One region of the Agrobacterium sp. K11 genome, then DNA from elsewhere that is predicted to be linked to it. Evidence: predicted binding sites of a transcription regulator. Region 1 holds the regulator's gene; the other holds the start of a gene.
What was found. The regulator LexA, encoded in region 1, represses DNA repair genes until DNA is damaged. The targets are predictions, from matches to a motif close to TGTTCNNNNTGTGTTCNG.
Positions count from the first base shown of each region.

Region 2: a site for LexA is predicted at 1,159-1,176, ahead of dnaE (DNA polymerase III subunit alpha). Genes of this name have one in related genera too.

Region 1 is NZ_JCAHRB010000005.1:57,971-61,729, reverse strand. Features, by position in the region: gene AC5SEO_RS13165 (ComEC/Rec2 family competence protein) at 1-286, shown strand, start outside; gene AC5SEO_RS13160 (glutathione S-transferase family protein) at 303-986, opposite strand; gene lexA (transcriptional repressor LexA) at 1,426-2,148, opposite strand; gene AC5SEO_RS13150 (VOC family protein) at 2,360-3,241, shown strand; gene kdsA (3-deoxy-8-phosphooctulonate synthase) at 3,241-3,759, shown strand, end outside.
Region 2 is NZ_JCAHRB010000006.1:55,926-59,684, reverse strand. Features, by position in the region: gene AC5SEO_RS13660 (lipoprotein-releasing ABC transporter permease subunit) at 1-207, shown strand, start outside; gene AC5SEO_RS13655 (ABC transporter ATP-binding protein) at 223-906, shown strand; gene dnaE (DNA polymerase III subunit alpha) at 1,389-3,759, shown strand, end outside.

The DNA.
Region 1 (3,759 bases):
AAAAGCCTGCGATATTGCCGATATCGTCGTTGTTTCCCGCAGAACCTCTTTTTCGCAGTGCCGCTCGGGTGCACTCCTGCTCAGCCGTGACATCTTGCGGCGTCTCGGTTCTGTGGAAATAGATTTTGCTAACAAGAGGGAGGAGGGTGTGGCGAGCGGGCTGCGCGCCGCAATCGCCGGAACGGACAGGCCCTGGAGCCAGCACCGTTATTACGACTGGAAAAGCGGACGTTTCGACCGTGATCTGCCGCAGCCCATCATCCGGCTGCTGGCGGCGTCGCAATGACAGCCGCCAGCATGGATCATCGGGCCTTGGCGCGCAAATCTTCAGTCAATTCGCCGATCTCGCCAACTTCCTCTTCATGACCAGCGTCGCGCCAGCTCTCCTTCAAACCGGCCTCGTACCATTCTTGCATGGCAGGCAGGGCGAGCAGCCGGTCGCAATAGGCTTTCGCTGCTGGCGAAAGATCCGCGCTGCCATAGGTCTGGAAACGGAATGCAACCGGGCAGAAGAAAGCATCGACCGCCGTGAACTTTTGACCGGCGAGATATGGCCCGCCGAATTTTGTGAGACCCTCGCTCCACAACGCATCGATCCGCTTTATATCGGCTTTAAGCCCGGCATCGCCGCCCCTGGGTTTGACCCGAATGCCCACCGACATGGGATAGAGATTGCGCAGCGAGGAAAAGCCGGCATGCATCTCACTTGCGGCCGAACGCGACCAGGCCCTCGCATGCTTGTCGCTTGCCCAGACACCCTGGTGTCTTTCGGCAAGATATTCGACGATCGAAAGCGTTTCCCAAACCGTCATACCCTCGTCGACCAGGCAGGGCACCTTGCCCGTCGGCGAAAAGGAGGAGAAGGAGACGCCTTCGCCGAACGGAATGAGCTTTTCATCAAAGGCGATACCGAGCGTGCGCATCAATACCCACGGCCGCAGCGACCATGAAGAATAGTTCTTGTTGGCTATATAAAGATCGTACATGGCGTATCTCCCGGATATGACGCGTATTTCTACACCTGCCAAGCGTTCACGGAATATCGAAAATTATCCATGGCTCCCATAAACGCCGTTGATGAATGGTGATGTGGGGTCGCTGAGAGCGCGACTTGCGATAAGTCACCCTTTGGTGACCACTAAAACTGACTGCGCAACACGACAGAACAACGTCGCTAAAAAACAGCGGATGGGATCGCTTCGACAATTATAGCGAACAGCCCATTCGCCACCACGCCTGTAGCGAAACCGAAGCATCTTTATGGAGTAGGAACTCAGTTTAGAAAGGGCAACGCGCATAGGCTGAATGGCGCATATCCTCGTGCACCCGCAAAAGCACGCCACGTTTGGAAACAGCCAAACCCAATATAGGCGCCATCTTCACGATGACGCCTATTGTAAAGTGAATACGTTCGGTTCGATAAGATCAATGGTAGCGGCGGATCAGCCCCACCAGCTTGCCCTGAATTTTCACCCGGTCGGGCCCGAAGATACGGGTCTCATAGGCTGGGTTTGCCGCCTCGAGCGCAATGGAGGCTCCCTTGCGGCGGAAGCGCTTCAGCGTGGCTTCCTCGTCATCCACCAGAGCCACAACGATGTCCCCGGGATTGGCGGTGTTGCCGTTGCGGATGATGACTGTGTCGCCGTCGAAAATGCCGGCCTCGATCATCGAATCACCCTTGACCTCAAGAGCGTAATGTTCGCCCGTGCCAAGCATGTCTACTGGCACGGCCACATCATGGGTGTTGTTCTGGATGGCGGAAATCGGCACGCCCGCAGCGATGCGGCCCATGACCGGCACGGTGACAGCCCCGCCCAGATCATTGGCCGGCGTCTTGGGGGCAGGGGCCGGTTCCGGCGTCTTGGGCTTGCCAAGGCTGCCTTCGATAACGCTCGGCGAAAAGCCGCGCTGCGGCCTTGCACCCGGCGTATAAGCCTCGGGCAGCTTGATGACTTCCAGCGCCCGAGCTCTATTCGGTAGCCGACGAATGAATCCTCGCTCTTCGAGAGCGGTTATCAGGCGGTGGATGCCGGATTTCGAAGCAAGATCGAGTGCGTCCTTCATTTCATCGAAGGAGGGCGGCACGCCGGACTCTTTCATTCGTTCATGAATGAAGAGAAGCAATTCCTGCTGTTTGCGCGTGAGCATGAGGAAAACACCCTTTAGAATCGTAGTGGAAGTCGCGAAACAAATACAGAACGAACACTATATGTTCCATATGTGTTCTGCAATCCCCTAAAATTTCGTGAAGGTGCCATCTGTTGCTGTGATGATTTGCCTCATAGCACGCAATTGTGCTTTTGTGCGGTCGAAACCGTCCCGGCATGCTCCGGGCGGAAGGCCAGCAGGATACATTTTCATGACGAAACCCTATAGCGTTGACCATCTCGTTTTGCCCGTGGAAGTCATAGGCGTCGCCGTGAAGCGCCTCGTCAGTCTTGGCTTTACGGTTGCGCCGGAGGCTCTGCATCCTTTCGGCACCCAAAATGCCTGCGTATTTTTCGCCGATGGCACCTATCTGGAGCCGCTCGCAATTACTGATCCGGCTAAATATAATGCGTCAATAGAGAGGGGTGATGTTTTCACTGGCAGGGATGTGGCCTTCCGGCAACGGGACGGGCAGGAGGGTTTTTCGGCTCTTGTCGCCAGGACTGAAGACGCCTTGGTTGACCATGAGCGGTTTCGGGCAGCCGGCCTTTCGGCGGGCGATGTTTTCGAGTTTTCGCGGCCTGTTCGGATGCCGGATGGCTCGCAAGGCGAGGCGGCGTTCCGGCTTGCTTTTGCTGCAAGCGGGGCGGCCGCGGATTTCTTTTTGTTCAGTTGTCAACGGGTTCAAGCCCTTCCGGGCGATCGCACCATGCTGGAGCGCCACGCCAATGGTGTCACCGGCCTCAGTGAAATCGTCCTGTTTACCGGCGGCGATATGAAGGTGGCGGGCCTGATCGAGACGGTGTTTGGCTGTGAAGGCAAATGGTCTCCGGGCGGTGATATGGTTTTCGCGACCGGCAATGCCAGCATCAGATTGACCGGAAAACCGGCTTTCAGCGGGCAGGCCCTGAATGCTCAGGATGGCAACGAAGGCGGATTGCGCGGCGCGGGCATCGTCTTTTCGTCACACGATCTTGCCGTGACAGAGGCGGTGCTTGCTGCTAATGGCGTGTCCTGCGCAAAAGCGGACGGCCGTCTGGTGGTGCCCGCAGCACCCGGTCAGGGTGTTGCCTTCGCCTTCGAGGAAAAATGATGAGCGTTACGAACAATCTTAAAGTCACCGCCGGCGACGGCGCCAGCAAGGTTTCCTTCTCGAATACCGAGCGGTTTTCGCTGATTGCCGGCCCCTGCCAGATGGAAAGCCGCGAACATGCCTTCATGATCGCTGGCGTCCTGAAGGAGCTTTGCGACAAGCTGGGAATAGGGCTTGTCTACAAGTCCTCTTTCGACAAGGCGAACCGCACTTCGCTTTCCGGAAAACGCGGCATCGGCCTGGATAACGCGATGCAGGTTTTTGCCGATCTCAAGAAGGAATTCGGTTTTCCTGTTCTGACCGACATCCACACGGAAGATCAATGCGCCATCGTTTCCGAGGTGGTGGATGTGCTGCAAATCCCGGCGTTCCTTAGCCGCCAGACCGATCTTCTCGTCGCTGCCGCCAAAACCGGCCGCGTCATCAACGTCAAGAAGGGCCAGTTTCTGGCGCCCTGGGACATGAAGAACGTGCTTGCCAAGCTCAATGAGAGCGGCAATCCGAATGTGATGTTGTGC
Region 2 (3,759 bases), on a different contig from region 1:
TCCATCCGGCAGTTCTTCTCCTGGGTCTCAGGCACGGTGCTGTTTGATCCGCAGCTCTATTTCCTCAGCCAGCTTCCGGCCGAAATGGATATCAGCGAGACCATTACCGTCGTCATCATGGCGCTGACACTTTCTTTCCTGGCAACCATCTTTCCGGCATGGCGGGCTTCCAAGCTCGATCCGGTGCAGGCCCTGCGTTACGAATAAGGACCGCTTCACAATATGGCAAAAAAATCAGTGCTGCGGCTTACCGGCGTCGAGAGGACCTATGGTCAGGGCGAGACGTCGCTCTCCATTCTGCGCAAGGCCGATTTCGAGTTGAAGAGCGGTGAGATGGTGGCGCTTGTTGCCCCCTCGGGCACCGGCAAATCCACGCTGTTGCATCTCGCTGGGCTTCTCGAACATCCGGATGCTGGCGAGGTTTTCATCAATGACGCGGCCTGCAATGGTCTGCCGGATGAAAAGCGCACGGCGATCCGCCGCAGCGACATCGGTTTCGTCTACCAGTTCCATCATCTGCTGCCGGAGTTCACGGCGGTGGAGAACGTGATGATGCCGCAGCTCATCGCCGGTCTGACGCAGGGCGAGGCCCGCAAGCGTGCGAGCGCGCTGCTCGATTACATGCGCGTCGGCCATCGCGGCGAACATCGCCCGGCTGAGCTTTCCGGCGGTGAACAGCAACGTGTGGCGATTGCGCGCGCCGTTGCCAACGCACCGCTCCTTCTTCTCGCCGACGAGCCGACCGGCAATCTCGATCCCGAGACTGCGCATTACGTGTTCGATGCGCTGGAGGCGCTGGTGCGCCAGTCCGGCCTTGCCGCACTGATCGCCACCCATAATCATGAGCTTGCCAACCGCATGGACCGCCGCGTGACGCTTGCAGACGGCAAGATCGTAGACTTCTGATCGTGATGCAGTAAGGCGACCATAACGCCGCCTTTGCGATCTTTTCTGCGGCTGAGTCTGTCTACGGTCAGGTTTCCCGCAAGGCCACTCGTCCTTCCACAATTGAATTTTCACGAACCCGGAGGTGTTTTTGCCTCCGGGTTTTTTGCTTTGGAGTCAGTGGCTTGCCATTCACGAAGGTGGAACCGCAGCCGATTCTGCCGCGTTAGCAAGGGGAATATTGGTAAAAGCCTGTTGACAATCGAACAAAATGAGAACAAAGTTAGAACATAACGAGTAAGGAGAGACCAATGACTGATTTCATCCGTGACGTTGCCGCTTTCGCCTCCATCGCTGTGTTCGTCGCCAGCTTTTCGGTGATCCTCACTGCCCTGTGAAGGGCACACCGGCGCAGAAGCCTGTATAGACGCCGAAAGGCGGTGGACTTTGAAGGCCGAAAATCGGAAAATCGCCCCCTCGATTCAGAATGACAGGATGACGATATGGGCGAGACGGTTACGCGTGGAGAGACCTCTGGCGAAACGCTGAAAACACCCGGTTTCGTCCATCTGCGGGTTCACTCCGCTTACTCCCTGCTTGAGGGGGCTTTACCCCTCAAGAAAATCATGTCCAAGGCCGTTGCAGACGGCCAGCCAGCCATAGCCATTACCGACACCAACAATCTTTTCGTCGCGCTGGAGTTTTCCGAAAAGGCGCGTGACGAGGGCTTGCAGCCTATTATCGGCTGTCAGGTGTCGATCGACATGCAGGATGCGGTGGATGATCGCCGCAACCACAACAGCCACCTTGCCAAGCTTCCAGCCATCGTGCTGCTCGCGGCTGATGCCGGAGGGTACGAGCGGCTGGTGGACCTTATCAGCCGCGCCTATCTGGAAGGCGAAAGCGGTGGCCAGTCCGTGCATATTACCCGTGCATGGCTGGAGGAAGCCTCCAATGCCGGGCTGATTGTGCTGACGGGTGCCTCCGGTGGTCCGGTGGATATGGCTCTGAAGGAAGGGCATACGGCGCAGGCGAGAGAACGCCTGCTGGCGCTGAAATCACTCTTCGGTGATAAGCTTTATATCGAGTTGCAGCGTCAGTCCGGTTTCGACCGCGCCCATGAGCGGCGTATGATCGGGCTTGCCTATGAACATGATATTCCGCTGGTCGCCACCAACGAGGCCTTCTTCCCTTCGAGGGCCGATTATGAGGCGCATGATGCATTGATGGCGGTGGCGCATAACGCCATCGTTTCGGATGACAGCCGGTTCCGCCTGACCCCCGACCATTATATGAAAAGCCGTGAGGAGATGGCGGAGCTGTTTGCCGACCTTCCGGAGGCACTGGAAAACACCGTCGAAATCGCAATGCGTTGCTCGTATGTGCTGAAGAAGCGTGGGCCGATCCTGCCGCGCTTCACCGGTGCCAGCGACGATCCCGAAGCGGCGCAACGGGCAGAGGCCGAAGAGCTTCGCCGTCAGGCCGTCGAAGGTCTTGATCTTCGCCTTGCGGCCCTCGGCATGGCACCTGGCTACACAGAGCAGGAATATCGCGACAGGCTGGATTTCGAGCTTGGCGTCATCGAACGCATGGGTTTTCCCGGTTACTTCCTGATCGTTGCGGACTTCATCAAATGGGCCAAGCAGCAGGATATTCCAGTCGGCCCCGGCCGCGGTTCGGGTGCAGGCTCGCTCGTGGCCTATGCGCTGACCATCACCGATGTCGATCCTCTGCGCTTCTCGCTGCTGTTCGAACGCTTCCTCAATCCCGAACGCGTGTCGATGCCCGACTTCGATATCGACTTCTGCCAGGACCGCCGCGAAGAGGTGATCCGCTACGTGCAGCGCAAATATGGCCGCGAGCAGGTGGCGCAGATCATTACCTTCGGTTCGTTGCAGGCTCGCGCGGCATTGCGCGACGTCGGCCGCGTGCTGGAAATGCCCTATGGACAGGTGGACAAGATCTGCAAGCTGGTCCCCAACAACCCGGCCAATCCGACGCCGCTGTCAAAAGCGATCGAGGAAGAGCCGCGCCTGCAGGAAGAGGCGGACAAGGAACCCGTCGTTGCCCGACTTCTGGATATCGCCCAGAAGATCGAGGGGCTTTACCGTCACGCCTCCACCCATGCTGCCGGTATCGTCATCGGTGACCGGCCGCTGTCGAAGCTGGTGCCGATGTATCGCGATCCGCGCTCCGACATGCCGGTTACCCAGTTCAACATGAAGTGGGTGGAAAGCGCAGGCCTCGTCAAATTCGACTTTCTCGGTCTGAAGACGCTGACGGTGCTGAAGGTTGCCGTCGATTTCGTTGCCAAACGCGGCATCAAGGTCGATCTCGCCGCAATTCCGCTGGACGACGCCAAAACCTACGAGATGTTGTCACGCGGCGAAACCATCGGCGTGTTCCAGGTGGAAAGTGCCGGCATGCGCAAGGCGCTTATCGGCATGCGCCCGGACTGCATCGAGGACATCATTGCGCTGGTGGCGCTTTATCGTCCGGGTCCGATGGAAAACATTCCGGTCTACAATGCCCGCAAGCATGGCGAGGAGGAACTGGAGTCGATCCACCCCACCATCGACCACCTCCTGAAGGAAACGCAGGGCGTTATCGTCTATCAGGAACAGGTGATGCAGATCGCCCAGGTTCTGTCAGGTTATTCGCTCGGCGAAGCCGATCTTCTGCGCCGTGCGATGGGCAAGAAGATCAAGGAGGAGATGGACCAGCAGCGCGAGCGCTTCGTCGACGGCGCGATCAGAAACAGCGTGTCGAAGCCGCAGGCCAACACCATCTTCGACCTTCTGGCGAAATTCGCCAATTACGGCTTCAACAAGAGCCACGCCGCCGCTTACGCCATCGTGTCCTATCAGACCGCCT